Regions from separate parts of the Ensifer sp. NPDC090286 genome, predicted to be linked through region 2. Evidence: riboswitches for the same ligand, from Rfam matches in the RefSeq annotation. Region 2 holds a riboswitch; the other holds the start of a gene.
What was found. Region 2 has a riboswitch for FMN ahead of ACIQUG_RS07575 (6,7-dimethyl-8-ribityllumazine synthase). Riboswitches for the same ligand answer to the same signal wherever they lie in the genome.
Positions count from the first base shown of each region.

Region 1 (14,882 bases), 1.3 Mb from region 2:
AAACTCGCGCCCGATTCGAACAGCATCTTGCCGGTGGCGTCGAAGATCGTGAAGCCGCGCGAACCGCCTTCATAGTCGCCTTCGTTGGCAACGACGATGCGGTCGTCGTCGAGCCACTTCACCGCATCGGGCTCGCGCTTGCGGCCCGGCTGCTCGTCCTTGAAGGCGATCGCGCCGTTACGCTTGGTGTCGATGTTCTTGAGGTCGACCGTGCCGGCGGAGAAGTGCGTCTTCACGGTCCCGGTCTTGCCGTCGATGATGACGATGTGATTGTTTTCCTGCAGGGTCAGCGCGATCTCGTCCTTGCCGTTGAAGGAAACGAATTCCGGCTCCGGGTCTTCACCGGCGATTTCGGCAAGACCGGTCAGCGTCACGCGCTTCAGCGAACCGCAATCGGCAACACCATCCTTCAGCGGCAGGATAACGAGTTCGCCGGCCGGCATCTGCGGGATCTTGCCATCGTTCAGCTCTTCGTCACGCTCGTTTTCGATGGCGATGGCAGCAAGCGTGCGGTCCTTGTTGACGGCGATCGAATCCGGCTGGCCGCCGAGATCACAGGTCGCATCGACTTTCTTCGACGCCAGATCGACGATCGCCAGAAGCCCGGACGGCTTGACGAAGCTCTCGCGCGTGTTAACTGCGACGAGTGCCTTTGCACCGGCGATGGTGACCGAAGTCGGCTCGCCGTCAAAGGAAACCGTGCCGGCTGCCTTCGGCGCCTTGGCATCGGTAATGTCGATCAGGCCGACGCGCTTGCCGGGGCTGTCGGAATAGACGAGCAGATTGCCGTCCTCGCTGGCCGTGATGATTTCGGCGGATGTCGGCGCCTTGCGCGCATCGCCTTCCGGCAGGTTATCGGCAACAGCAAAGGATGCAATGCGGTTGAAGACGGGCTCGGCCGCCGCAGGAAATGCTGCGGAGGCAAGAAGAACGGCCGCGAGCGCAGTCACGCGCGAAGTGATGGTCATGAAATCCCCCATGTGCGAACACTGAAAACATGGGGGTTCTGCGCGATGCCGATGACAGCCGAATGACAACGCTCGGGTTTTACACCGTTCCGGTCGCGGGAGCGGCGCGCTCGCGCCGCATCTCGTTGCGCATGATGAACAGCGAAGCGCCAAGGATCAGCACCGCGCCGACCCAAAGATACCCTGTCGGCGCGTAACCGAAGACCAACCAGCCGGCGAAGACGTTGAGCGGCAGCTTCAGGTCGTCGAAGGGCTGCACATAGGCGGCGTCGGCCACCGTATAGGCGAGCGTCAGCAGATACTGCGCGACGACGGTCAGGATCCCGGCAAGCAGCAGGAAGCCGAGCGCTGCGCCATCCGGCACGGTGAAACCGGCCGAAAGCGCGATGGCGCCGTTGATCGGCGTCAGAAGCACAAGCAGCCAGACCGTGATCGTTTCGGGGCGCTCAAGACTGGTGAGGCTCTTGGTGATGAGCGACGAAGCCCCCCACAAAAGCGCCGACAGGATCGGAAGAAGGGCAGCCCAGCTGAAACTGTCCGACCAGGGTTCGAGAATGATCATCGCCCCGGCGAAGCCAACCGCGGTTGCCGCCCAGCGCGCCGCGCCGACACGTTCGCCGAGAAACAGGCGGGCGCCGAGGATGATGAAGAACGGCGAGGTCATGACCAGCGCGATCGCCTGCCAGATCGGCACGTGCGCTAGCCCCGAGACCCAGGCCCCGACCCCGAAGGCGGCCAGCACCACGCGCACGACATGGCGCCAGGGATAGTCGGTGCGCATGGCCGACAGCCCGGCGCGTCGCAGAAACGGCAGCGAGAAGAGGAAGGCGAAGGCATATTGCCAGAACGCCATGGCGGTGGCCGGGAAACCGAGCTTCATCGTCAGCCATTGGGTGACGACATTGAGGCCGGCAAAGGCGATCCCGGCCAGAACCATGAAGCCGGCTCCGGCCATGGCGCGCGAGGAGGAAAAGCCGAGGGAAGTCTGATTCATGTCATGCACCCTGAAAGCGGACCAAACACAAATCAGGACGCATGAGCGCACGGCACGACGCCGGGCATCCCTGCCCTTCGTGCCAGCGACCATTCTCTTTCATCCGGACTATGACCGTCGGCTCCGGAGTTGCACCGGATCTGCTGACCCTCCCCCAAAAAATCGAGGAGAGGCGCTCGCGGGCTTGGGCCATCTTCGCGCGCCTTCAAGACGCCGCGCTCTCATGCCCTTACCGCCGGTGGGGACTTTCACCCCGCCCTGAGAATGGGCAAGCCCTAGAGCAAATGGCGGGTACCCGCAAGGGCTGCCCCAAAATGCGAAAGGGTCCGGCTTGCGCCGAACCCTCGAATACCTGGACTGCCGGCCTCGTGTCCGGCCGCCAAGCAAATCTCATCAGCCGTTGACGGCATCCTTCAGGCCCTTGCCGGCCGTGAACTTCGGCACGTTGCGTGCCGGGATGTCAACTTCCGCACCCGTGGACGGGTTACGACCCTTCGAGGCTTCGCGGCGCGAAACCGAGAAGTTGCCGAAGCCGACCAGGCGAATGTCGCCGCCGTTCTTCAGCTCAGCCTGGATGGTCTCGAAAACTGCATCAACTGCAGAAGATGCGTCGGTCTTGGAAAGTCCGGCCTTCTCAGCAACGGCAGACACGAGCTCATTTTTGTTCATGTTTCCACCCCTTTCAGATTGGTTCGAAACGACTGTGTTTTAAGGCGCGGCGGCTTGCGCTTCGCCCGCGTCTTGCCTTTCCCAATTGCGCCTAATCCCTTGGAATGCAAGGCTTGCAGGGCGCTTTTACAACAAAAAAGACCGGCCAATGGCCGGTCTTCCCAATTTTTCTGCAAAATGAGCGCCGCGCGAGCCGGCGGCGCCCTTTTTCGAGCACCCGTTAGTGGGCGATCGAAGAGCCTGCTTCGTCCTGCGAATCAACCGGTGCAACGGTTGCCGGCTCGTTTGCCGGGTCCCATTCGATCGGCTCCGGCATGCGCACCAGAGCGTGTTCGAGCACTTCGCCCATCCGCGAAACCGGGATGATTTCGAGCGCGTTCTTCACGTTGTCCGGGATCTCGGCAAGATCCTTGGCGTTCTCTTCCGGGATCAGCACCTTCTTGATGCCACCCCGAAGCGCTGCCAGGAGCTTCTCCTTCAGACCGCCGATCGGCAGCACGCGGCCGCGCAGCGTGATCTCGCCGGTCATGGCGACATCCTTGGAGATCGGGATACCGGTCATGATCGACACGATCGTGGTTGCCATGGCAACGCCGGCCGACGGACCATCCTTCGGCGTCGCGCCTTCCGGCACGTGCACGTGGATGTCACGCTTGTCGAACAGCGGCGGCTCGATGCCGAAGTCGATCGCGCGCGAGCGGACATAGGACGCCGCTGCCGAAATCGATTCCTTCATCACGTCGCGCAGGTTGCCGGTGACGGTCATGCGGCCCTTGCCGGGCATCATGACGCCTTCGATCGTCAGCAGCTCGCCGCCGACTTCGGTCCATGCGAGACCGGTGACAACACCGATCTGGTCGTCACGTTCGGCTTCGCCGTGGCGGAAGCGCGGAACGCCCAGATAGTCGTTGATGTTGGCAGCGGTCACTTCGACCTTCTTGGCCTTGCCCTTGATGATCTCGGTCACGGCCTTGCGGGCGAGCTTCATCAGCTCGCGCTCGAAGTTACGCACACCGGCTTCGCGGGTGTAGGTCTGGATGACCGCCATCAGCGCGCCGTCGGTGACCGAGAACTCCTTTGGCTGCAGCGCGTGGTCGCGGATCGCCTTCGGCAGCAGGTGCCGCTTGGCGATTTCCAGCTTTTCCTCTTCGGTGTAGCCGGCGATGCGGATCACTTCCATGCGGTCCATCAACGGCGCCGGGATATTCAGCGTGTTGGCGGTGGTGATGAACATCACATTGGACAGGTCGTATTCGACTTCCAGGTAGTGGTCCATGAAAGTCGAGTTCTGTTCCGGATCCAACACCTCGAGCAGCGCCGACGACGGATCGCCGCGGAAGTCCTGGCCCATCTTGTCGATTTCGTCGAGCAGGAACAGCGGGTTGGACCGCTTCGCCTTCTTCATCGACTGGACGACCTTGCCCGGCATGGAGCCGATATAGGTGCGGCGGTGGCCACGGATTTCGGCTTCGTCACGAACACCGCCAAGTGCCATGCGCACGTATTCGCGGCCGGTCGCCTTGGCGATCGACTTGGCGAGCGAGGTCTTGCCGACGCCCGGAGGGCCGACGAGGCACAGGATCGGGCCCTTGATCTTGGTCGAACGCGCCTGCACGGCGAGATACTCGACGATGCGCTCCTTGACCTTGTCGAGGCCGAAGTGATCGACGTTGAGCACCTCCTCGGCATGGTTCAGGTCGGTCTTGATCTTCGACTTCTTGCCCCAGGGCAGACCGAGCAGCCAATCCAGGTAGTTGCGAACGACGGTGGCTTCCGCCGACATCGGGCTCATCTGGCGCAGCTTCTTCAGCTCCGCGTCAGCCTTTTCGCGCGCTTCCTTGGAAAGCTTGGTCTTGGCGATACGCTCTTCGATCTCGGCCATCTCGTCGCGGCCGTCTTCGCCGTCGCCGAGTTCCTTCTGGATCGCCTTCATCTGTTCGTTGAGGTAGTATTCGCGCTGGGTCTTCTCCATCTGGCGCTTGACGCGCGAGCGGATGCGCTTTTCAACCTGCAGGACGGAGATCTCGCCTTCCATGAAGCCGAGCGCCTTTTCCAGGCGCATCTTCACGCTGGTGGTCTCCAGCATTTCCTGCTTTTCGACGATCTTGATCGAAAGGTGCGAAGCCACCGTGTCGGCCAGCTTCGAATAGTCCTCGATCTGGCTGGCAACACCGACGACCTCGGGGGAGATCTTCTTGTTGAGCTTCACGTAGCTTTCGAACTCGGAGACGACCGAGCGGCTGAGCGCCTCGATCTCGACCGGGTCTTCCTCCGGCTCGCTCAGCGTGTGCGCGGCGGCTTCGTAGAATTCTTCGCGCGGCGTGTAGCCGTCGATCTTGGCGCGCGCGCGGCCTTCGACCAGCACCTTGACGGTGCCGTCGGGCAGCTTCAGCAGTTGCAGGACGTTGGCGATGGTGCCGACTTCGTAGATCGCGGACGGTTCCGGATCGTCGTCGGTGGCGTTGATCTGGGTGGCAAGCATGATCTGCTTGTCGGTGCCCATGACTTCCTCAAGCGCACGGATCGACTTTTCGCGGCCGACGAAAAGCGGCACGATCATGTGCGGGAAGACTACGATGTCGCGGAGCGGCAGGACCGGGTAGGTCGCGCTTTCAGTCGCCGGTGACGTTTTGTTCGTCATGTCATTTCCTTTCCGTCCCGATTTCGGGCCCGTTTCCGGGAGCCCTACAGGCACTCCCGGCTGTCATATTTTCCACATGAAAGTGGAGTGCAACCGCGTCCATTTCAAGGCTCGACGCAGACATCCACAAACTGTGGCCGGGTCCTTCTGACTACGCATCAATGCTGTTGCGGACCTTGCGACGGACTACAAGCTCTTGGACCGCAACCATTAAGGTCCTTCATTGAATCGTCACATCATTGCGTTGTTTGCGGCACTTTAGCAACAATCGAATTGTGAAATCTGCGCCCCTGCGTTCGTGTCTCAACAGCTAAGTGTGAAGACATGAAGTAGACATGAAAAAGCCCGCACGAGGCGGGCTTCTCAAAGGATATTTCAGGACGCTCAGGCCGAAACGTTGGTCTTTTCGTCCGACCGTTCCGAGTAGATGTAGAGCGGCCGGGCAGAGCCCTTGACCACCTCGTCGGAGATGACTACTTCGCGCACGCCTTCGAGCGTCGGCAGCTCGAACATGGTGTCGAGCAGGATCTTTTCCATGATGGAGCGAAGGCCACGGGCACCCGTCTTGCGCACGATCGCCCGGCGGGCAATCTCGCGAAGCGCGTCCTCGTGGAAGGTCAGTTCCACGTCTTCCATCTCGAACAGGCGCTGGTACTGCTTGATCAGAGCGTTCTTCGGCTCGGACAGGATCTGGATCAGCGCATCTTCATCGAGATCTTCGAGCGTCGCCAGAACCGGCAGACGACCGATGAATTCCGGGATCAGGCCGAACTTGACGAGATCTTCCGGCTCCAGTTCGCGCAGGACTTCACCGACACGGCGATCTTCCGGCGAGCGGACCGTTGCGCCGAAACCGATCGAGGTCTTCTCGCCACGGGCGGAGATGATCTTGTCGAGGCCGGCAAAGGCGCCGCCGCAGATGAACAGGATGTTGGTCGTATCCACTTGCAGGAATTCCTGCTGCGGATGCTTGCGGCCGCCCTGCGGCGGTACCGAGGCAACCGTGCCTTCCATGATCTTCAGAAGCGCCTGCTGCACGCCCTCGCCCGATACGTCGCGCGTTATCGACGGGTTGTCGGACTTGCGCGAAATCTTGTCGACTTCGTCGATATAGACGATGCCGCGCTGCGCGCGCTCGACGTTGTAGTCGGCCGCCTGGAGCAGCTTCAGGATGATGTTCTCGACGTCTTCACCGACGTAACCGGCTTCGGTCAGCGTCGTGGCGTCAGCCATGGTAAACGGCACGTCGATGATACGGGCGAGCGTCTGGGCGAGATAGGTCTTGCCGCAGCCGGTCGGGCCGACGAGCATGATGTTCGACTTCGCCAGTTCGACGTCGCTGCCCTTGGCGGCGTGCGCCAGGCGCTTATAGTGGTTGTGAACGGCGACCGACAGGATGCGCTTGGCCTGCTGCTGACCGATGACGTATTCGTCCAGAACCTTGATGATTTCCTGAGGGGTCGGAACACCGTCGCGGGACTTGACCATCGAGGTCTTGTTCTCTTCGCGAATGATGTCCATGCACAGCTCGACGCATTCATCGCAGATGAATACGGTCGGTCCGGCAATCAGCTTGCGGACTTCGTGCTGGCTCTTGCCGCAGAACGAACAATAAAGTGTATTCTTCGAGTCACCGCCGTTGCTTCCGCTGACCTTGCTCATTTCGACTTCCTTCCAGCACGCCGGACACTTTCAAGAAAAGTATCGCGGACCACTCAATTTGCCTTGCGCCTCAACCTCACGCAGGGCTTCCGGGAGTACTTACCGCCCCTGGCGAAGACGCCCGACGCGGCCGCAACGACTCTCCCAACTCGAACCAACACTACGCCGTCAGATTCCAACATAGCATTAATGGTTCATATTACCGGCTTTACCCTGTCGATAAAGCCCTTGAGCCATTACAATTGTGTCACAATTACATCTATCCCGACACAAATGCGCGTTATCAGGCCTGCTCGCCGCCTTCGATTTCTTCGCGCGAGGTCAGCACCTTGTCAACGAGGCCCCAGCTCAAAGCTTCGTCCGCGTTCATGAAGTGATCGCGATCGAGCGTCTGCTCGACTTCCTCGTAGGTGCGGCCGCAATGCTTGACGTAGACCTCGTTGAGGCGACGCTTCATCTTCAGGATGTCCTTGGCGTGACGCTCGATATCCGAGGCCTGGCCCTGGAAACCGCCCGAAGGCTGGTGAACCATGATGCGCGCGTTCGGCGTGGCGAAACGCATGTCCTTGTGGCCGGCAGCCAGGAGCAGCGAACCCATCGAGGCGGCCTGGCCGACGCAGAGCGTCGAAACAGCCGGCTTGATGAACTGCATCGTGTCGTAGATCGCCATGCCCGACGTGACGACGCCGCCCGGCGAGTTGATGTAGAGCGCGATTTCCTTCTTCGGGTTTTCCGCTTCGAGGAAAAGAAGCTGGGCGCAGACGAGCGTTGCCATCTGATCTTCGACCGGGCCGGTCACGAAGATGATGCGCTCCTTCAGAAGGCGCGAAAAGATATCGTAGGAACGTTCACCGCGGTTGGTCTGTTCAACAACCATCGGCACCAGTGCCAGGGCGGTATCAACGGGATTTCTCATATCGAACCTTCATCAATCGGGTTCGCAAAACCGTTGCGAACCGGGAATCACGGGATTTACCTTCTGCTCCTACATAGAGTGTCAACACCCTGCACTTCAAGTCGCGAAGCTTCGATAAGCTTAATCGAAGGCACTGTTCGCCTCGAAGTTTGGCCGTCCTCCACACATGGTTGGCGATAGAGCATTTTTCGCGCAACGTCCTCGACCAAGACCGCACACCCAGACGCTGCGCACAGGGATCAACGATATCGGTAAACGAAGCGCAAATGAGGCAAGCAGGCCACGGGTCACAGCTGCGACTCGATCGGCAGAATGCGGATCAGCCCGGCGATCATGCGCCTTGTTAGGCTCGCATCCGGCTCGTGGCGCACCAGCCGCTCGGAGCCATTGGCGCGATCGCGCCAGATGAGGCGTGATCCTTCGATATCGACCCGGTAGCTGATTGCCGGCGAGGTTTCGTCCTCGAACATGGAAGCCAGTTCGCCGGCAAGCGCCGCATCCTGAAAGACCACGCCCATTTCCGTATTGAGCGAGGCTGAGCGCGGATCGAAGTTCATCGAGCCGACGAAACCGTTCAGGCCGTCGACCACGAAGGCCTTGCTGTGCAGGCTCGCATTGCGGCGCCCGAACAGCGTCATGCGGTGCCCCTCGGCAACATCGCCCTGCTCCTTCAACTCGAAGAGCGCGACGCCGGCCCGGATGAGCTTGCGGCGATATTTGACATAACCGCCGTGAACGGCGGCAACGTCGGTCGCCGCAAGCGAATTGGTGAGCACCGCGACGCGAGCGCCGCGCGCAACGATGGCGGCGAGCTCCCGTGTGCCGGCAGCGCCGGGGATGAAGTAGGGCGAGATGATCCTGAGATCCCGCGTGGCAGCCTCGATCAGCGGAAAAAGCTCGCGCAACAGCCAGTTCTGGCGTCGCTGCATCAGCGCCTTTTCCGGCGGATCGGATGCCAGCCGGATATCGGAACTCCAGTGAAGCTGCCGCGTGCCGTGGTAGATCTCGGCCTCCTCCACCGCCTTGTCGATGCGTTCCAGATAGAACCGCCCCGCCGGCGTGCGGGCCAATCCGTCGACGGCCTCGCGTAGCGCGGGCAAATACTGCTTGCGCGGCGTGCGCAGCGCTGCGATCGGAAGCACGGAGGCACTGTTCCAATAGCGGTCGAACATGGCCGACGCCTGATCCAGCACCGGCCCCACCATCCAGACATCGAGATCGCGGAAATTGGAGAGTTCGGCGGCATCGAAATAGGCGTCGCCGATGTTGCGGCCGCCGGCAATCGCAACGCGGCTGTCGGCCACCCAGAGCTTGTTGTGCATGCGGCGCGTGGCGCTGAAAGCGCGGATCGCCATTTCGAAGCCGCGGCGAAAGCGATCGGTGCGCGCCCGGCTCGGATTGAAGAGCCGCACGTCGATATGGGGATGGGCGTCGAGCGCGATGCACATGCGGTCGTGGATGCCGGCATTGATGTCGTCGAGCAGCAGCCGGACACGCACGCCGCGGTCTGCGGCGGCCAGGATCTCACGGGCAAGAAGAAGTCCGGTCAGGTCGCCCTTCCAGTAGTAGTACTGCAGGTCGAGGCTGCGCCCGGTACGCCGGGCCGCGTGCGCGCGCACCACCAGGGCCTCGATATTGTCGGAAACCAGCGCCACGCCATTGGCACCCGCCTGGGCGTCGACGAGAGGCGCCAGATAGCGGTCGAGCTCTGTGCCGGCATCGGCCAACGGAAGGGCGCTTGACGGCGGCCCGTGCGGGCGTCGGCCGAAGCGGCCGTAGATGTAAAGCACGGTCGCCACGAGCAGTCCGAGGATGGCGGCAATGGTGAACAGGACAGAGGACCACATCGAAAACTCGTCCGCGCCGTCAGGCCGACCCCGAGCGACTCGCTTCCACCCGCTTGCCGTCTCTTGGCTCCGGCTGCACGGCCTTCAGGTCGATCGAGGCCTTTACGGGCAGATGATCCGAGGCGATCCGCGCCAGCGGCGAGTCGTGCACCGCGACCGACGTCACCAGATGGTGCGGATTGCCGAGCACACGGTCGAGCGGCAACAGCGGGAAGCGCGAGGGAAAACTGGCGACCGTCGCATGGGACGGATCGAATACCGGGCTGAGGAAGGACAGCGACGAACGCCGCCCCATCCGCCATTCGTTGAGATCGCCGATGAGCAGGGTCGGCCGCCCGTTCGCATCGGATGCCGCCTCGAGGATCGCCTCGGCCTGCTGGGCGCGCGAATGCCGGAGAAGACCGAGATGGGCGGCGATGATGCGCAGCGGCCCCACCTTCAAGTCGAGATCGACGACCAGCGCACCGCGCGGCTCGACGCCAGGGAGCTTCAACTGCCGCACGTCGGAAACGGCGCCCTCGCGCAGCAGCAGGACGTTGCCGTGCCAACCATGCCCCTTGGTCGAAAAGCCGGAAATCGGCACCGAAACAAGGTGTGCCTCGCGGCGCAAGTGTTCGAGATCGAGAAGACCGGCACGCTCACCAAACCGCTGATCGGCCTCCTGAAGCGCCACGATATCGGCACCGAGTTCACCGATGACATTGGCGGTACGGCCGGGGTCGAAGCGCCCGTCGGTGCCGACGCATTTGTGGATGTTGTAGGAGGCGATGACGATATCGCCGCGGCTGACCGCGGCTTCGCGGTGAACGACGGTGGGACGCCTCTTGCGGATCGCAGCGACGATCCCCGCCGATAGACTGGACTGGTTTTTTCCCATGCCGCTCCCTGCTTGCTGGCCGCATCATGCGCAAATAGGTCGCCTGGTGCCATAGAAAAAGGGAGGAAAGCGGAAGTTTGTTCCCCGCGAATGGCGCGCCGGAAGACGCGGGCGCCGGCGGCGAACGCACGCTACCGGCGCCCCCTCCCGCTTTTCAGTTCAGTCGGCCGGCCCTGCAAACAGTATCAGATTTCCGTCGGGATCGAGCACGACAAACGTACGCGCACCCCAGGGTTCCGTACGCAACGCTTGGTGAAAAGCGACCCCGGCCGATTGGTAGCCCAGGTACAATTGCTTGATGTCATTGGCGGTATCGAGGGCGATGGAGGCGGAAAGCAGGTGCTCGCGCTGCCGGATGTCGCCGACGAAGACGGGTTCACAAACGAGACGCAGAGCGAGCCGGGCATTGTCCCGGATCACCTGCCCGTAGAAGGGCGGATCGCCGTAGACGAAATCGACCGCAAAGCCGAGCTTCCCGGTGAAGAAGTCGCATGCGGCCCCAATGTCGGCAACGAACAACTGTGCGGCTGTCGATTGCAGCACCGGCTGCGGTGTGGCGGGTTTCAATTGTTTGGTCATTGTCAGGGCTCCTGATTTGAGCGCCTGCCAACTGTCGAAACCGGATTGACGCGCGACGAGTTCCTGCGCGTCAGCGAGCTTGAACTCAGCCATCAGAATGGCGTGATCGTCAAGATCGCGGAAGCGCGGCAAGGCAGCCCTGATCTCGGCCGCGACCGGATAGTACTGGTCGCGATGCCATCTGAGGTATTGCTTCGCCTGCTTCTTCAGGTTTTCAAGGTTTGGCATGGGCGCAACTACGGTCTGTGTTCCGTAGGCGGGCGTTGCCCTTTCAGCTCTCTGCCGATGCGCCCTACGCAGCCAGGAGAGATTGGCCGCCATGGCACCTGCTGTCAACGCCCCGATGGGTGCGATATCCGCGCTTGCCGGCCGAACCGCGATTCCCTTAGACATAGGGGCCATTGAAGTCCGCGAAGAGCCCCTGCCATGCCTGCCATTTCCATCGACCGCGCGCTGAGGCGCGTTTCCATCGACGCGCGCAATCCAGCCTTCTACCGCCACCCGCTCGCAGCCTATGCCGAGATCCATGCGCAGTGCCCGGCCTTCTTCTGGGAGGAACGGCAGCAGTGGTATTTCGCTGGCTACGATCAGGTGAACGCGCTTCTGCGCGACCGGCGTTTCGGCCGGCAGATCCTGCATGTGGCGACGCGCGACGAACTTGGACTACCGGCGCCGAAACCGCATTTGAAGGAATTCGACGCGCTCGAGGAACATTCGCTGCTGGAGCTCGAACCGCCCGCACACACCCGACTGCGCACGCTCGTCAACCGCGCCTTCGTCTCGCGGCAGATCGAACAGCTGCGGCCAGACATCGAGCAACTGTCCCATACCCTGATCGACGGCTTTGCAGATGACGGCGAGGTCGAACTGCTGAAGAGCTTTGCCGAAACGCTTCCCGTGACGATCATCGCCCGCATGCTCGGCATTCCCGTCGAGGCAGCGCCCGATCTGCTCGACTGGTCGCATCGCATGGTTCGGATGTATGTCTTCAACCCCAGCTACGAGACCGAACTCGACGCCAACCAGGCGTCCGCGGATTTTGCCGATTATCTGCGCGGCATCATCGCAGAGAAGCGTCGCAACCCCGCGGACGACCTGCTGACGCACATGATCACCTCGGAAAAGGACGGCGAGCGACTGTCGGACGCGGAGCTGGTCTCGACCACCGCCCTCCTCCTCAATGCGGGTCACGAGGCGACCGTGCATCAGATCGGCAATGCTGTGAAGACGGTCCTGCAATCCGGACTTTCAGCGAAAGACCTGTTTGCGACGGATGCAGCAACCGCGCTGACGGTCGAGGAATGCCTGCGCTTTGCCGCACCGCTGCATATTTTCCAGCGTTACGCGCTGTCGGATATCGAACTCGACGAAGGTGTCATGCTGCGGAAGGGCGACAAGGTCGGCCTGCTGCTCGGAGCGGCGAATGTGGACCCGAAGAAGTTCACCGACCCGAACGCCTTCCGGCCGACGCGCGACGAAGGCGCCAATGTCTCCTTCGGAGCCGGCCTGCATTTCTGCATCGGCGCGCCGCTCGCCCGGCTGGAGCTCAACCTGGCGCTGCCGATCCTGTTTCGGCGCCTGCCGGGCATGCGGTTGAAGACCGAGCCCGAGGTCAAGGACGCGTTTCATTTCCACGGACTGGAACGCCTCGACCTCGCCTGGTGAGCTGCACCGAAGCCCCATGGGTCTCCGGTGCCGCAGCGATTAAAGGCGGATGACATAGTCCTTGCGGGTCGTCTCCACGACTTCCCAGGTGCCCTCAAACCCGGGGCGCAGGATCATGCTGTCGCCGGCGCGCAGATGCGCCGCTTCGCCACCATCCTGCGTGAGGATCGAATAACCGGAGAGGATGTGGAAATACTCCCACTCCTCATAGACGATCCGCCATTTTCCGGGCGTCGATTCCCAGACCCCGGCATAGAGGCCACCTTCGGCCTCCTCCAGGTTCCAGGTCTTGAACTGCGGCGCGCCTGAGATGAGCCGGTCGGCCGCCGGTGTACCGGTTTCCGCCTCAACGGTGGACAGGTCGAACTTCTGCATATTCGTCATCTTGGCACCCTTGCGAAGGGCGCGCTGGCGCGCCCTTCTCGGCTAGAGTTTCAGAGCTTGGCCAGCGCCTGTTCGAGGTCGGCGATGATGTCGGAGACATCCTCGATGCCGACCGAGAGGCGCACGACGTCGGGGCCGGCGCCGGCCGCCACCTGCTGCTCGGGCGTCAGCTGGCGGTGGGTGGTCGAGGCCGGGTGAATGACGAGCGAGCGCGTGTCGCCGATATTGGCGAGGTGCGAGAACATTTCCAGCCCTTCGACGAAGCGCTTGCCCGCCTCGTAGCCACCCTTGAGGCCGAAGGTGAAGACGGCACCGGCGCCCTTCGGCGAATAGCGCTGCTGCAGCGCGTGGTTGGGGTCGTCCTCAAGCCCGGCATAGTTGACCCACGAAATCTTGTCGTGCGTCTTCAACCACTTGGCGACCGCAAGCGCGTTGTCGCAATGGCGCTGCATGCGCAGCGGAAGCGTTTCGGAGCCAGTCACCAGCATGAAGGCATTGAACGGCGAGATCGCCGGGCCGAAGTCGCGCAGGCCGAGGACACGTGCGGCGATGGCGAAGGCGATGTTGCCGAAGGTCTGGTGCAGCACGACACCGGCATACTCCGGACGCGGCTCAGACAGCATCGGGTATTTTCCGGACTTCGACCAGTCAAAGGTGCCGCCATCGACGATGACGCCGCCCATGGAGTTGCCGTGGCCGCCGATGAACTTCGTCAGCGAGTGCACGACGATATCGGCGCCATGCTCCAGCGGCCGCAACAGATAGGGAGTCGCCATGGTGTTGTCGACGATCAGCGGCAGGTCGTGCTTGCGGGCGACCTCGGCGATCGCCGCGATATCGACGAAGGTGCCGCCGGGATTGGCGAGGCTCTCGATGAAGATCGCCTTGGTGCGCCGGTCGATCTTCGCCTCAAAGGAAGCCGGATCGGCGGGGTCGGCCCAGCGGACCTGCCAGTCGAAGGACTTGAAGGCGTGGCCGAACTGGTTGACCGAGCCGCCATAGAGCCGGTTTGCGGCGATGAAGTTGTCGCCCGGGCTCATGATCGTGTGGAAGACGAGAAGCTGTGCGGCGTGGCCCGAGGCAACGGCGAGTGCCGCAGTGCCGCCTTCAAGCGCGGCGATGCGCTCTTCGAGCACTGCCTGCGTCGGGTTCATGATGCGGGTGTAGATGTTGCCGAACTGCTGGAGGCCGAAGAGTGCCGCGGCATGGTCAGTGTCGTTGAAGACGAAGCTCGTCGTCTGGTAGATTGGCGTCGCCCGTGCACCCGTGGTCGGGTCGGGCTGCGCCCCCGCATGAATTGCGAGCGTGTTGAAACCCGGATTGTCTTTCGTCATTTCGTCCCTCCCATGACCAGAGCGCGGCCGCCAGCCTGCGCGCCGGGGCGCTCTATCACCTTGAATCTACGCGTGAACCGCTATCGTGCTCGCGCGGTTGAGCGCGCAAGCCGCGGCACTATTCCAGAGCCTACGCATGCGGTCAAAGAGGATTTTTCAAGAACTGACGGTTGTGTGGTCCGCCGGCGATGCGCCGACCGGGATCAGCCGATCAGACGCGGGTACTCGATCGCCGGACAGCGGTCCATGACCACCTTGATGCCGGCGGCTTCCGCTTTCGCCGCAGCAGCATCGTTGCGCACCGAGAGCTGGCCCCAGATCGCCTTCGGCAGCGTCTCCAGCGCGA
Region 1 covers NZ_JBIVYF010000001.1:202,092-216,973, reverse strand. The annotation lists gene ACIQUG_RS01050 (esterase-like activity of phytase family protein) at 1-980, opposite strand, end outside; gene ACIQUG_RS01045 (DMT family transporter) at 1,048-1,962, opposite strand; FMN riboswitch at 2,050-2,232, opposite strand; gene hupB (DNA-binding protein HupB) at 2,356-2,631, opposite strand; gene lon (endopeptidase La) at 2,852-5,272, opposite strand; gene clpX (ATP-dependent Clp protease ATP-binding subunit ClpX) at 5,657-6,934, opposite strand; gene ACIQUG_RS01025 (ATP-dependent Clp protease proteolytic subunit) at 7,218-7,850, opposite strand; gene ACIQUG_RS01020 (phospholipase D family protein) at 8,138-9,697, opposite strand; gene ACIQUG_RS01015 (endonuclease/exonuclease/phosphatase family protein) at 9,717-10,574, opposite strand; gene ACIQUG_RS01010 (VOC family protein) at 10,734-11,381, opposite strand; gene ACIQUG_RS01005 (cytochrome P450) at 11,580-12,818, shown strand; gene ACIQUG_RS01000 (cupin domain-containing protein) at 12,858-13,202, opposite strand; gene ACIQUG_RS00995 (O-acetylhomoserine aminocarboxypropyltransferase) at 13,253-14,536, opposite strand; gene ACIQUG_RS00990 (CoA-binding protein) at 14,740-14,882, opposite strand, start outside.
Region 1: it holds a riboswitch for FMN, as region 2 does, so the genes downstream of both, ACIQUG_RS01045 (DMT family transporter) here and ACIQUG_RS07575 (6,7-dimethyl-8-ribityllumazine synthase) in region 2, are expected to answer to the same signal.

Region 2 (14,882 bases):
TCGGCCATCGTCAGCGCGTCGGCGTAACGAACGTTGATTTCTTCCTGGCCGGCCGATGCTTCGCCCTTCGAGTTCTCGACCGGGATATCGGCCCCCTGGAGACCGTTGCGGATCGCCCGCATCACGTCCTCTTCCTTGGTCGTCTGGAAGATGTGGTAGTCCTCGTTGTAGCCGCTGACGAGCTGCAGGTCGCGGTAGCCGGATTGGCGGGCGTCGTCATAGGACTGGTCGAACAGGAAGAACTCGAGTTCGCTCGCCATATAGGCCTTGAGGCCCATCTTCTCGAGCCGCGCCACCTGCTTCTTCAGGATCGCGCGCGGCGAATGCGGCACTTCCTCATGGGTGTGATGGTCGAGCATGTCGCAGAGCACCAGCGCCGTGCCTTCGAGCCAGGGAATGCGGCGAAGCGTCGAAAGGTCCGGCTTCATCGTATAGTCGCCATAGCCCTTTTCCCAGCTTGTCGCCTTGTAGCCGGGAACGGTCTCCATCTCCATGTCGGTCGCAAGCAGGTAGTTGCAGCTATGCGTTTCCTTCCAGGCGCCATCGACGAAGAACTGCGCATGGAAGCGCTTGCCCATCAGCCGGCCCTGCATGTCGACCTGGCAGGCAAGCACCGTATCGATGCGGCCGGCGGCGACGTCTTCCTTCAACTCGTCAAACGTATAGCTCATCAACTTCCATCCCATGTTTGGTCACGCGGCCGTTCCCTTGGTGACGATATTTTTGGGCCGCGTGAACGTGATCCGTTCAACCAACCGGAGCAGTTCCGGCAAAAGAAAAGGCGGAAGTCGCGGTCGCGCTCCCGCCTTGTTGTTGTCGCTTAGACCTGGCCGACAGCCTTTTCGGCGGCGGCGATCTCGGCCTGGCGGCGTGCCACTTCGTCGCCGATCGGCGGGCCACGGAAGCGGCGGCTTTCAAGGCCGAACCAGATCAGCGCCGTCAGCACCAGGAAGCCCACGGTGATGTAGAGCGCCCAGTCGTTCGGCGGCTGAACGCCGAGGATGAAGATCAGCACCATCGCGATGATCGACAGGACGGCGAACAGCTTGAACATGCTTTCGCCGAGGTTCCACGGGCCCATCTTGTCCCACTTCGAGGTTCCCCAGGCGAAGAGGCCGAGCGTGATCGGGATCGCGAAGGAGAAGAACAGGAAGATGACGGTGCACGAGACGACGATCGTGTAGACCGGGGTTTCGCCGATCGAGACGAGCGAGGAGCCCCAGACGAAGAGGACTGCGAGGATCGAACCGACCCAGATCGCCGCGACCGGCGTGCGGTAGGTCGGGCTCACCTTGGCGAGCGCCTTGGAGGCCGGCAGGCCGCCGTCACGCGAAAACGCAAAGATCATGCGCGACACCGAGGTCACCGTTGCCAGGCCGCACAGCCACTGGCTGACGAGGATGGCGAGGTAGAGGATGTCCTTGATGATCGGGTGAACCTGCGCTTCCATCGCCCAGAAGAATACGTTCCAGCCCTGCTTGGCAGCGTCGTCCATGTTCGGGATCATGAGTACGAACGAGCACAGCATGATGTAGCCGAAGAGCGCCGACCAGAGCACCGAGGAGACCATGCCGCGCGGCACCGAATGGGCCGCCTTGACGGTTTCTTCCGAAGTATGCGCCGAGGCGTCGTAGCCGGTGATCGTGTAGATCGGCAGCAGCAGGCCGAGCAGGAACACCCAGGTGCCCGAGGTTTCCGGCCAGACATTGCCGCCCGCTTCACCGGAATAGTTGGAGAAGGTGAAGAGACGGGCGATATCGTAGCTGTCGGCTGCGGCCAGGCAGACGACCGCAAGCAGGATCGCGGTTGCAAAGATCAGGTAGCCCGAGAAGTCCGTGAGCTTGGCGGTCAGCCCGATGCCCATGTGGTTCACCAGTGCCTGCCCGCCGGTGATGATGGCGAGGAAGACGATGCGGGTCAGTGTCGTGTCGGCGAGGCCGAAGTACGGCGTGCCGAAGGAACCCATGAAGAAGTAGTAGGTGCCGACGTTGATGGCGCCGAGAACGGTGACGAGACCGAGGAGGTTGAACCAGGCGGTCAGCCAGCCTGTGAAGCGGTTGCCGAGGATCGAGCCCCAGTGATAGAGGCCACCAGCCGTTGGATAGGCCGAGCTGATCTGTGCCATGGCAACGGCGAAGACGAAGGAAATGAAGCAGCCGAGCGGCCAGCCGATGCCGATCGCCGCGCCCCCCGCGCCTGCGGTCGCCTGGGCGAGCGAGTTGATGCCGCCCGAAAGAATGCAGATGATCGAGAACGACACCGCGAAGTTCGAGAACTGGCTCATGCGCCGCTCGAGCTCCTGGGCATAGCCCATCGAGTGCAGGACACTCATGTCCTGCTTTTTGTCTGAATCGCTGTAGTCCGACATTTTTCTTCCCCTGATTTCTTCAGACCACGCCGCCCCATTGCGGCAGGGTCCCATCAACCACCTGCCCCGGCTGGCCGGAACAGGACCGCGGCAACGCCGCTCCCCAGGGTCTTTTATTGTGCCGAAAGTGCCGCCGTGCCCTTGCGCAGCAGCCCTTCCAGGTAATCGGCCATGACCCTTTGGCCGATGTCATTGCGAATGAGATCGTTGCGGATCTCGATCATCACATTCGGCAGTCCGTTGTGGACGCCGTATTCGATCAGGCTATGGGTAACGCCGTCGGCCGGGCCATAGGGCTCGTTGCGACGGATATCGTAGGCGACCTGCCCTTTCGTGGCGGTCGCAAGCATGTGGTCGGCGAGCCGGCTGTCGGCATCGTGCAGCACGCCCACTTCGACGGCGCGCGGCTTGCCGAAATAGACGGGCGTGAAACTGTGCATGGTGACGAGAACAGGCGGGCGTCCCGCGGCCTTGCGATCGGACACGAACCGCGCGACCGCATCGTGGAACGGCCGATAGATCTCGTCGACCCGGGCCTGGCGTTCGTCGGCCGACATCGTCCGGTTTCCCGGTATCTCGTAGACCTCGCTGACGGCAGGCATCGCCGCGTCCGCTTCCGGCGGGCGATTGCAGTCATAGGCAAGGCGGGAGAAGCGTTGATAGATCAAGGACCCGTCGAGCTTTGCCGCAAGCAGCTTGGCGACCGCAAGCGCGCCGGGGTCCCAGGCGATATGGCTTTCGAGCGCCTGCTCGCTGAGGCCGAGCGTGCCCAGCCGTTCTGGAACCAGGCGCGAGGCATGCTCGCAGACGAGCACGATATCGCCCTTGCCTCCGGCGTTTTCGATCGCAACCGGATCGCCATCTGCTTCGGTCAAAAGTCGCGTCAACACCGGCATCCCCTCTTGCCCCGTTAGACGTTCGTTAATGAAAAGAATTCTTCAGAGGATGGCACATGTCAATCAAAATCTGAAACGATCTCTTCAAAATTGCGATTGACTCCAATTGTGACAGCGATGTTTAATCTGTCACAAACCGGCTTAAGATCGGTTCAGGGGAGACAATTTGAGCAGCAAGGCGACGTCCACCACCGTGTCGGATGTGATCAACGCCCACTTCACCGTGCTGACCCGCGCGGAGAAGCAATTGGCGGAGACGCTTCTCGACAATTATCCCGTTTCGGGACTCGGTTCGATCACCACGGTTGCCGAGAACGCCGGCGTTTCGACCCCGACGGTCGCCCGCATGGTGCAGAAGCTTGGCTTCCGCGGTTTCCCGGATTTCCAGGCGCGGCTGCATCAGGAACTGGAAGCGACGATTTCCAATCCGATCGCCAAGCACGACCGCTGGGCCGCCAATGCGCCCGGCACCCACACGCTCAACCGCTTTGCCGACGCGATCACCAGCAATCTGCGCGAGACGCTGACCCAGATCGAGCCGCAGGAATTCGACGCGGCAGCGGCCCTCATCGCCGACCGCAAGCGCAGCATCTACCTGCTTGGCGGCCGCATCACCCGCTCGCTCGCCGACTATCTCTTCACCCACCTTCAGGTCATCCGCCCGGGTGTCATCGAGATCGCCTCCAATGCCAGCGCCTGGCCGCACTACGTGCTCGACATGCGCCAGGGCGACGTGCTGATTCTCTTCGACATTCGCCGCTACGAGCAGGAAATGGTGACGCTCGCCAAATCCGCCCGCGAGCGCGGCGTGGAAATCATCCTTTTTACCGATCGCTGGAGTTCGCCGGTCGCCAAGTCCGCCTCCAGAGTGTTCCGCTCGCAGATCGAGGTGCCGTCCGCCTGGGACAGCTCCGTCGTCATCCTGTTCCTGATCGAGGCTTTGATCGAGGCCGTACAGAGTTCGAACTGGGACGAGACCCGGGATCGGATGAAAACGCTCGAGGGACTGTTCGATTCCACCCGCATCTTTCGCAAACCGGTCTAGGAGAATTCGCCGACACGTTCACAGGATTTCATGCAGTTATGCGACAGTGGCCCGCCGAAGCCAAAAAAGAAATGTTCTTACAACGACATACGCGGCGCGAACGGATAAACCCCTGTCACATTACTTTCATCGCATCTCTTTAACAGCTTCGCCGAAATCGACTGAAACCCCACGAATTTGACTAAACCCATAAGGAGAACACCAGTGATTTCAAAAACCCAACGCCTGCTTTCGCTCTCCACCGCCATTTTCCTGGCAACGACCGCAATCGCCGCTGCCGAGCCGAGCGCCGAGCTCATCGAAGCCGCCAAGAAGGAAGGCATGCTGACGACGATCGCCCTGCCCCACGACTGGTGCGGCTACGGCGACGTCATCGCCTCCTTCAAGGCCAAGTATCCGGAAATCCAGGTCAACGAACTGAACCCGGATGCTGGCTCGGCCGACGAAGTCGAAGCCGTCAAGGCCAACAAGGACAACAAGGGCCCGCAGGCTCCTGACGTTGTCGACGTCGGTCTCGCCTTCGGTCCGCAGATGAAGGCCGAAGGCCTGCTGCAGCCCTACAAGGTCTCCACCTGGGACGAGATCCCGGACAGCGTCAAGGACGCCGAAGGCTACTGGTACGGCGACTATTACGGCGTCATGTCCTTCCTCGTGAACAAGGACCTCGTCCAGAACGCACCGAAGGACTGGACCGATCTGCTGAAGCCGGAATATGCCGGTCAGGTTGCTCTTGCCGGTGACCCGCGCGCCTCGAACCAGGCGATCCTCGGCGTTCTCGCCGCTGGCCTCGCCAAGGGCGCAAAGTCCGGCAAGGAAGCCGGTGAAGCCGGTCTCGGCTACTTCGCCGAACTCAACAAGAACGGCAACTTCGTTCCTGTCATCGGCAAGTCCGGCACGCTCGCCCAGGGCTCGACCCCGATCGTCGTCGCCTGGGACTACAACGCTCTCGGCTGGGCAAAGACGCTCAACGGCAACCCGCCGACCGAAGTCGTCGTTCCGGCCAGCGGTGTTCTCGCCGGCGTCTACGTTCAGGGCATCTCGGCCTACGCGCCGCACCCGAACGCTGCCAAGCTGTGGATGGAGCACCTCTATTCCGACGAAGGTCAGCTCGGCTGGCTCAAGGGCTTCTGCCACCCGACCCGCTTCAACGCCATGGTCAAGGCCGGCAAGGTTCCGCAGGAACTGATCGACGCCCTGCCGCCGGCAGCAGCTTACGAAAAGGCCTACTTCCCGACGCTCGAAGAAGTCGACGCCAACAAGGCTGCCGTCACCGGTGGCTGGGATGCCGTCGTCGGCGCGAACGTCCAGTAAGCCTTTCCACAGACATGTCGCCCCGGCCGGTTTTCCGGCCGGGGCGCATAGGTTATTCGTAAGAAATTCAAGTCTTTGGAGCGAGATCCGGAATCTGCGTGCGGCTTCCGTCTTCATCCCGCTTCTCGCTTGCAACAATCGATAACGCCCGCGTCGATAACGCGGCTTCAGGGGCGCGAACGGAATGTCATCTGCTAAACCCGACGCCAGCCCGCCGGCGCGTCGCCTACCGCTTCACTGGCTGGGCATTCTGCCCTTTGCCGCCTTCGTGACGCTGTTCCTGCTTCTGCCAACGATGAAGATCGTGGTCGGCGCGTTTCAGACGCCCGATGGCGGCTTCACGCTCGACAACATTCGCGGCCTGTTCACGCCGTCGATCCTCGGCGCCTACTGGATCTCCATCAAGATCAGCATCGCCTCCGCCCTTCTCGGCTGCCTGATCGGTTTTGCCATGGCGTCAGCCATCGTCTTCGGCGGCTTGCCGAAGGGGATCCGCGGGCCGCTTTTGACCTTTTCCGGCGTCGCCTCCAATTTCGCCGGCGTGCCGCTCGCCTTCGCCTTTCTCGCGACGCTCGGCCCGGTCGGCATCGTCACCGTCTTCCTGCGGTCGAACTTCGGTCTCGATCTCCGGATGCTTGGCTTCAACCTGCTCTCCTTCTGGGGGCTGACGGTCACCTATCTGTTCTTCCAGATCCCGCTGATGATCCTGATCATCACGCCGGCGCTCGACGGGCTGAAGCGCGAATGGCGCGAGGCCGCAGAAATCCTCGGCGCAACCGGCCTGCAATATTGGCGTATGGTCGCCTTCCCGATCCTGCTGCCGTCGCTGCTCGGCACGCTGGCGCTGCTGTTTGCCAATGCCTTCGGCGCCGTTGCGACCGCGATCGCGCTCACCGGCTCGTCGCTGTCGATCGTGCCGATCCTGCTTTTCGCCCAGATCCGCGGCGACGTGCTCGGCAATCCGCATCTCGGCTACGCTCTCGCCTTCGGCATGATCGTCGTCACCGGCATCGCCAACGCGATCTATATCTGGCTGCGCAGCCGCAGCGAAAGGTGGCTGAAATGAAGAAGATCTGGGCGTGGGGAGCCCTCGTTTTCGGCCTCCTCTATTTCATCTTGCCGCTCATCGGCATGACCAACTTCTCGCTCAAGATGCGTCGCGGCGAGTACTCCTTCGACGCCTACGCCAAGGTCTTTGCCGATCCGCGTTTCCAGGAGACCTTCACCTATTCGGTGATGCAGGCGCTATTCACCATCCTCTTCGGCGTGCTGCTCGTCGTGCCGACGGCCTATTGGGTGCGGCTGAAGCTGCCGCGGCTGCGTCCCATCATCGAGTTCATCACGCTCTTGCCGCTGGTCATTCCGGCGATCGTCATCGTCTTCGGCTACATCCGGCTCTACAACACCTCGAGCTGGCTGCCGCTGACGGGCTCGCTCACCGGCACCAACATCCTCCTGATGTTCGGCTATGCGACGCTTGCGCTGCCCTACATGTACCGCGCGGTCGACACCGGTCTTCGCACCATCGATGTCGCCACCTTGACCGAGGCGGCACAGAGCCTTGGCGCCGGCTGGGTGGCTATCCTTGCCAAAATCATCCTGCCGAACGTGCTCGTCGCCGTGCTTTCGGGCGCCTTCCTGACCTTTGCCATCGTCATCGGCGAGTTCACCATGGCGGCGCTGCTCAACCGCCCGGCTTTCGGCCCGTACATGCAGCTTCTGGGTGCCAACCGCGCCTATGAGCCGGCCGCACTCGCCGTCATCGCATTCGGCATCACCTGGGGCTGCCTCGGCCTCATCCAGCTCGTTTCGCGCTTCCAGAAAAGCGCGCCTCCAAAGGCCTGAGGACCGACCCATGAGTTTCCTGTCACTCACCAGCATCAAGAAGTCCTTCGGCCCGGTTCAGGTCGTGCATGATTTCAACATGAACATCGAAAAGGGCGAGTTCGTCTCGTTCCTCGGGCCGTCGGGCTGCGGCAAGACGACGGTGCTGCGCATGATCGCCGGCTTCGAGACGCCGACCAGCGGCCAGATCGTCATCAACGGCCGCGACCAGAATTCGCTGAAGCCCAACCAGCGCAACATCGGCATGGTGTTCCAGGCCTATGCGCTGTTTCCCAACATGAACGTGCATGACAACGTCGCCTTCGGTCTGAAGATCGCAGGCACAGACAAGTCGGAGATCGACGCGAGGGTGAAGCAGATGCTCGGGCTGATCAAGCTCGAGCACCTAGCGGACCGCTTCCCCTACCAGCTCTCCGGCGGCCAGCAGCAGCGCGTTGCGCTTGCCCGCGCGATTGCGGTCAAGCCGCAGGTGCTGCTGCTCGACGAGCCGCTTTCGGCGCTCGACGCCAAGATCCGCGTGTCGCTGCGCGAGGAAATCCGGCAGATCCAGCAGCAGCTCGGCATCACCACCGTCTTCGTCACCCACGACCAGGAAGAGGCACTGTCGATCTCCGATCGCATCGTGGTCATGAATGCCGGCCGTGCCGACCAGATCGGCACCCCCTTCGAGATCTACAACACGCCGGCGACCCGCTTCGTCGCGTCCTTCGTCGGCACGCTCAGCATCATCGAGGGCAAGGTGGCGGACCCGGCCGCGGGCTCGGTCACCATCGGCAACCAGCAGGTGGCGCTGAAGGACCCGATCGCCGGCATGAAGGGCGGCGACAGCATTTCGCTGGCGCTGCGTCCCGAAGCGGGCTCGATCGCCGAAGGTGCCAAGGGCGACACTTCGCTTGCCGGCGAGGTCGTCTCGACGAGCTTCCTCGGCTCGGTCATCCGCACGCGCCTCCGCGTCGGCGGCGACGTCATCTCCTTCGACATGTTCAACAATCCGGGCGTCGCCCCGCCGGTTTCCGGCGACAACGTCACGCTGCGCTTTGCCGCCAAGGACCTGCTCGTCATTCGCGAGTAGCGCGAGACAATGCGACAGGCCGGCGCGTCACGCGCCGGCCTGAAGCCATCGTGGCGTTGCTGCGGCAAGGTACCCGCCGACGAGGTATCGAGACCATGGCCAAGGCCGAACCCAGCGCCTTCGTCCGGCATATCCAGGATGAACTCTCCGGCATCGGGCCGGTCCAGATCGACCGCTTCTTCGGCGGCTGGGCCTATCTCGTTGCCGACAAGCGCTTTGCCGTCAGCATCAAGGACCGCCTTTACTTCCGGGTCGATCGGGGGCTGAAAGATGCGCTCGTTGCCGAGGGTTGCCAGCCCTTCAGCTACGCGAAGGGCGGAAAGACGGTGGTCGTGCATCGCTTCTACGAAGCGCCGCTGGATTGTCTCGACGACCGGGACGCACTGCTCCATTGGGCCAATCGCGCGCTTGCCGCCGAAGACGACGATCTGCGCTGATCATCATGCATCCGCTCTCGACCACCGGCCGAGGCGGCTCCACTTCGGGGAACGAATTTGCCGTCGCTCCGTCGCACAAGGAAAAATCTGTCGTGATTTCCGGCATTTTCGTCGCACCGTGCGTTTGACCGCGCGCGGTCGCCCTATATAGTCGCGTTGTTCTCAGGGCGGGGCGAAATTCCCCACCGGCGGTAGCGGTCGCAAGGCCGAAGCCCGCGAGCGCCTTGGAGCTTACGCTCCAGGGGTCAGCAGATCCGGTCAGATTCCGGAGCCGACGGTCACAGTCCGGATGGAAGAGAGCAAGCAGTACCGTGGGTTCCCGCGAAGGGACCTCGCGCGCATGCATGTTCGCCCGACGGGATCATTGGAAAAACGCCAAACCCTGAAAGGCTTGAGACCATGACCATTCTTTCCCACCCCACAGCCAAGATCGCGATCGTTCGTGCCCGTTGGCATGCCGATATCGTCGACCGCTGCGTCGATGCCTTTGTTGCGCAATGGACGAAGCTCGGCGGCTCGGCGGCCGATGTCGAGATCTTCGACGTGCCGGGCGCACTCGAAATCCCGCTGCATGCACAGACGCTGGCCAAAACCGGCCGCTATGCCGCGATCCTCGGTACTGCCTTCGTCGTCGACGGCGGCATCTACCGCCACGATTTCGTCGCCGGCACCGTGCTCGACGGCATGATGCGCGTGCAGCTCGACACCGACGTGCCGGTGCTTTCGGCCGTGCTGACGCCGCATAATTTCCAGGAAAGCGAACCGCTGATCGCCTTCTTCCGCGAGCACTTCGTCACCAAGGGCACGGAAGCGGCCAACGCCTGCGCCCAGATCCTCGACGCCCGCGCCAAGCTGGCGCTGGTCAACGCCTGATCGACGGCTGCCGCCACCTTCTCCCCGCTCGCGGGGAGAAGGACACGCTTAAGGAACCGCCGCCTAGCCGCCCGGTGCCATCAAGCACGGCGTTCCAGAAGCTCCGAGCTTATGAGGGTTCTCGCCCCCTGTCCTCGCCTGCGAGGAGAGGATTGGTCCTCGGATTGAACCCGCGGAGAGGGGCGGATCGCGCCAGCAACCGTAGCTGAATCAACCTCTGAAGCCGCTGAATCACATCGCCAGCAACAGCGAATAACCCGCTGTTTCGACTCGCAAAATCAATGCACCGCATCACTCTTGTGCAGGCTGCGCTCCAGAGCCGCCATGCGGTGGCGATGCCCAGCCACTTCGTAGCCGACGATGGTGACGACCGGTGCCAGCATCAGGATGATCAGGCACTTGGCCATGTCGAGCCCGGCGATCGCCGCAACCACGGATGCTGCCAGCACCAGCGCTGTGCCGGCGAGCAGCCAGAGATGCAGGCGGTCCACCTGCTGCATGAGATAGGCGTACATCGCGTAGAGCAGCCCGATGTAGCACGCGACAGGCACCGCCACCGTCAGCACCGTTGCGACCGAACCGATATGCGCCTTGTGTTCGATGTAATAGGCCGCCACATGCAGGCCGGCACCGGTGGCGACGATCGATGCGAAGATCGGCATGTGGCCGTAGCCCCAGACGAAGGCCCGCTTGAGACGGTAGTGGTGCAGGATCTCCGCACTCGGCAGCAGGAAATAGATCCACCACATGCCGAAGGTGAGCCCCGTGCCGGCGAGGCAGACGAGCGCGACATTGAGGTCCCAGCCCTGCCCCTCGACCACGGCCGAGATCGAGGCGACCGTGCCGACGACCCCTTCCCCAAGGGCGATGATGGCAAGAAGCCCGTAGCGCTCGGCGATGTGGTGCGCATGCCAGGGCGTGCCGCCGTCCCGCGTCTCGGCGAAATAGGGGCCTAGCATTTCGATCGCCGTGAGCCCGACGACCATGGCGAAGGTCACCAGCAGCGAGAAGTCGACGAAGATCAGCACGATCCAGCCGATCTGGGCGACGCTGATCGCTTTCACATAGGTGAGGCAGGCATTGCGCCGCGCCGGGTCCTGGCGGCTCGCGCGCAGCCACTGGAAGAGCATCGCCACCCGCATGACGACGTAGCCGAGCACCATGATGCCATTGTCGAGATGCGCGCCCTTGTCGATCGACTCGAACATCGGCGGCAGGCCGATCGCAAGGATCAGCACGCCGACCATCTGCACCATGGTAACGGTGCGGAAAATCCAGTCGTCCGTGTCATAGGCGGAGGCGAACCAGCTGAAATTGATCCAGGCCCAGCAGATCGAGAAGGTCGCAAGCGCAAAGCCGAAGAGGCCGGCAAAGATGTGCCCCTCGGCAAGGAAATGGGCAAGCTGCGAAGCAGCCAGGCTGAAGGCAATGACGAAGGTCAGGTCGAACAGCAGCTCGAGCGTCGTCGCGGTCCGATGATGTTCATGCGTGTCGCGGCCGCTCATGCGCGCCACGTGGTGGTGCGCGCTTTGATGCGGCTCGGTCGAGGTGGTTTCACTCATGCGGCAGCGCCCCCCATTTGACGATCCGCAAGAATATTCAAATATTTGCAGAAGCCTCGTCAAGACGAAGCGCAAGACCGGACATGAAAACGCCCGGCATCGCTGCCGGGCGTGTCGTCACGATGCCTGAGGGAGGATCAACGGCATCGCGAGATAGGGTAAGCCTTGAACCGGGAACCGGATGCAGACGGCAAGCCGTCCGCCCTTTTCCTCAACCGGCTCGCGCCGCATCCAGGCGGTTGATCGCCTCGACATTGCCGGCCGAAGAGCCGTTCGGATCGAATTCGGAGGCGAGCCAGGTGTCGACGATCGACTTTGCCAGTTCCGGTCCGATGACGCGGGCGCCCATGGTGATGATCTGGGCGTTGTTCGACTTTGCCGCACGCTCGGCCGAATAGGTGTCGTGCGTCAACGCCGCGCGGATGCCCGGCACCTTGTTGGCGGAGATGCACACGCCGATGCCGGTGCCGCAGAACAGGATGCCGCGGTCATGCTTGCCCTCGACAACCTGCTGCGCCAGGTTCTGCGCGAGGTCCGCATAGAAGCCGGACTGGCTGAGGTCGACGACTTCCACGTCGCTGCGGCCGCTCAGATGGGCGGCGATGACATCCAGCAGGGGCTTGCCGGCGCTGTCGGCTCCAATTGCAATCTTCATGATTGTTCCTTTCGTTCTTCTTGAGCTGCAACGGCCGGAGGCTCAGATCGCCTTGGCGACGCGCTGCAGAATGTCGAGATAGCCATTCACGTCCCAGGCGGAACGGCCGATGAAGAGGCCGTCGATATGCGCCTGGGTGATCAGTTCTTCGCAATTGCCGGGATTGACGCTGCCGCCGTAGAGCACCGGCACGCGCCGCCCGAGGGCCGCTTCCGCCACCTCGGCAATGCGCTTGTGGCGCGCGTCGGCATAGTCTGCCGTCGCCGGAATGCCGTTGACGCCGATCGCCCAGACCGGCTCATAGGCAAGCAGGATCGTCGCCGACTTCGCCTCGCCCTCAAGCAGCGTCAGCGCGCCTTCGACCTGGCGCTTCAGCACCTGGTCCGCCTCGCCCGCCTCGCGCTCGGCAAGCGTCTCGCCGATGCAGATCAAAGGCACCAGGCCATGGCGCACGGCGGCTGCCGTCTTCAGGCCGACGGTGCGGTCGGTCTCGCCGAAATGTTCGCGACGCTCGCTGTGGCCGAGCTCGACCACGTCGAGGTTGCAGTCTTTCAGCATCAGCGGCGACACCTCGCCGGTCCAGGCGCCGGCATCGTCCCAATGCATGTTCTGCGCACCAACCTTGACGCTGGTGCCGGAAAGTCGCGCCTTGACCTCGCGCACCGCGGTGAACGGCGGAATGACGAAGCGCTGGATGCGCTCGTCACGCGATGCGTCGGCGGCCGCAAGCCCCTCGGCAAAGGCCATCGCCTCTGCGAGCGTCTTGTTCATCTTCCAGCTGGTTCCGACCCAGAGGCCCGACTTCTTCATGCTTTCTCCTTGGAATTGTCGATCCTGACCAGCCGGATGCCCGCCTCTTCGAGCGGGGCGGCATGCTCGGCGGCAACCTCGGCGCCGGTCAAAACCGCGTCGAAGGCATCGAGCCCGGTCAGGAAATGCAGCGCCGAGCGCCCGAATTTGTCGTGATCGACCAGCAGGTATTTGCGCTTGGCCGCCTTCACCATCAGGCGCTTGGCCTGCACCACTTCCTGATCCTGGTGGAAGGCGGTCGTGCCCTCGATCGCCGAACTCGACAGGAAGGCGACATCGACGCGCAGCGACCTGAGCGCCTCGTCCGTGACGATGCCGAAGAAGCCGTTGAACTTCTTGCTGTACTGGCCGCCGAGCGCGATGACATTGATGCCGGGTGCGCCCGAGAGGCTGGTGATCACGCCGAGATTGTTGGTGATGACCGTCAAGGGGCGAATGTCGCGAATGCATTCGGCGATCGCGCCCGTCGTCGAACTGTCGTCGATCAGGATGCTCTGCCCCGGCTCGATGAGCGACGCCGCATGTTCGGCGATCCGTCGCTTTTCGGCGGTGGCGATCTTCTCGCGGTAGCGGAAGTCGCTTTCGAACTGCGGGCTCGACTGGATCGAGGCGCCGCCATGCACTTTGCGCAGGAGGCCCGCCTGCTCGAGGTCGTCGAGGTCGCGGTGCACCGTCATCTTGCTGACGCCGAAGCGTAAGGACAGGTCTTCGACGGAGGCCGTTCCCGCCTCCATCAGCACATCCATGATCGCCTGTCGCCTGTCTTCCGGCTTCATCGTCTCGGTCCCGATCGCGCGCAGCCTTGGCCGCGCTCACCGTGAGAAGATAACACCTATTTGTGATATTTCAATTTATCGAACGTGATTTTGTGATCTTTCAGTGTGATTTTTCTGTGCGATTGAAGCCCGTGTCGATGTGCGGCTCCCAGAATTCGACCGACTCCCGGATCATCTCGACGACGTTGTGATCCGTCGGCTCGCGCTCACGGAAGGAAAGCTCCAGGCAGATCTCGTTGTCGGTGCCGCCACCGGCTTTGATCGCGCCGATCAGCTTTTCCGGCGTGATCCGGCCGTCGCGGTTATAGGCGGCGGTAAACGGCCAGTGGCCGCCCTTGTTCATCGACGACTGCTTGATGTGGATGATCGGCGAACGCTCCGGGAAGGCCCCTGCCCAGGCATAGGGATCGATATCGTCCGGGTTGGCGGAGGTAACGTCGCCATGGTCGATATCGACCATCATCTTCATCGGGATCGGCAGCTGCGCTTCTGCGAGCCGCCGGTCGAGCGTCCGGCATTCCGCGATCGTGTGGCCGAACTCGCGGCCGACCGACATCGGCTCCCAGAAGACATAGGAAAGCCCCGCCGCCTTGCCGTGCTCGGCAACCTCCCGCCAGCAGTCGATGGCGATCCGCATCATCTCCTCGCGCCGCGCCGGGTCGTCATAATCCTTCAGCGTGAAGATCGCGAACTGCGTGCCCATGCCGGAGGCGCCAAGTTCGGCGGAGATATCCGCAAAGGTCTTGAACCAGTCGACATAGTAGCGCCTGACATCCGGATCCGGATGGCCGAAATGGTTGAGGCGGCCATAGGGGCCGGTCATGCCCGAGGTGATCTTCACGCCGGTGCGGTCGAGCGCCCGTCGAAACTGCCTGAGGGTCTTGGCGATCGTTGCCGCTGGCCAGCCCGGATTGACGAATTCGTGAGTGAGCTGCACGTAGCCGATACGGATCTTCTCGGCGATCGTGTCGATGAGGTCATCGGGCTCGGCGAAGCGGTTGACCAGCGGATTGGTGTTGAGCGACAGCGTGAAGGCCACGATCGGCTCCCCCTACCAGATGAATTTCGGAAGAATGAAATCGGGGCTGGCGCCGTGTTCGGCAAACAGCTGACGGCGCTCCTCGTCCGAGGCGTTCTCAAGGATCCCGGTCGTCACCAGCACCGAGTGAAGCCCTGCATTCGCGGCACCGGCAATATCGTGCTCGATACTGTCGCCGATCGCACAGACCCGT
Region 2 covers NZ_JBIVYF010000001.1:1,508,490-1,523,371, forward strand. The annotation lists gene ACIQUG_RS07530 (glutamine synthetase family protein) at 1-671, opposite strand, end outside; gene ACIQUG_RS07535 (amino acid permease) at 821-2,368, opposite strand; gene ACIQUG_RS07540 (N-formylglutamate amidohydrolase) at 2,482-3,255, opposite strand; gene ACIQUG_RS07545 (MurR/RpiR family transcriptional regulator) at 3,431-4,309, shown strand; gene ACIQUG_RS07550 (ABC transporter substrate-binding protein) at 4,514-5,620, shown strand; gene ACIQUG_RS07555 (ABC transporter permease subunit) at 5,805-6,686, shown strand; gene ACIQUG_RS07560 (iron ABC transporter permease) at 6,683-7,465, shown strand; gene ACIQUG_RS07565 (ABC transporter ATP-binding protein) at 7,476-8,537, shown strand; gene ACIQUG_RS07570 (TfoX/Sxy family protein) at 8,633-8,974, shown strand; FMN riboswitch at 9,129-9,279, shown strand; gene ACIQUG_RS07575 (6,7-dimethyl-8-ribityllumazine synthase) at 9,374-9,847, shown strand; gene ACIQUG_RS07580 (low temperature requirement protein A) at 10,126-11,409, opposite strand; gene ACIQUG_RS07585 (RpiB/LacA/LacB family sugar-phosphate isomerase) at 11,621-12,064, opposite strand; gene ACIQUG_RS07590 (triose-phosphate isomerase) at 12,107-12,874, opposite strand; gene ACIQUG_RS07595 (DeoR/GlpR family DNA-binding transcription regulator) at 12,871-13,650, opposite strand; gene ACIQUG_RS07600 (sugar phosphate isomerase/epimerase family protein) at 13,751-14,689, opposite strand; gene ACIQUG_RS07605 (TIGR01459 family HAD-type hydrolase) at 14,702-14,882, opposite strand, start outside.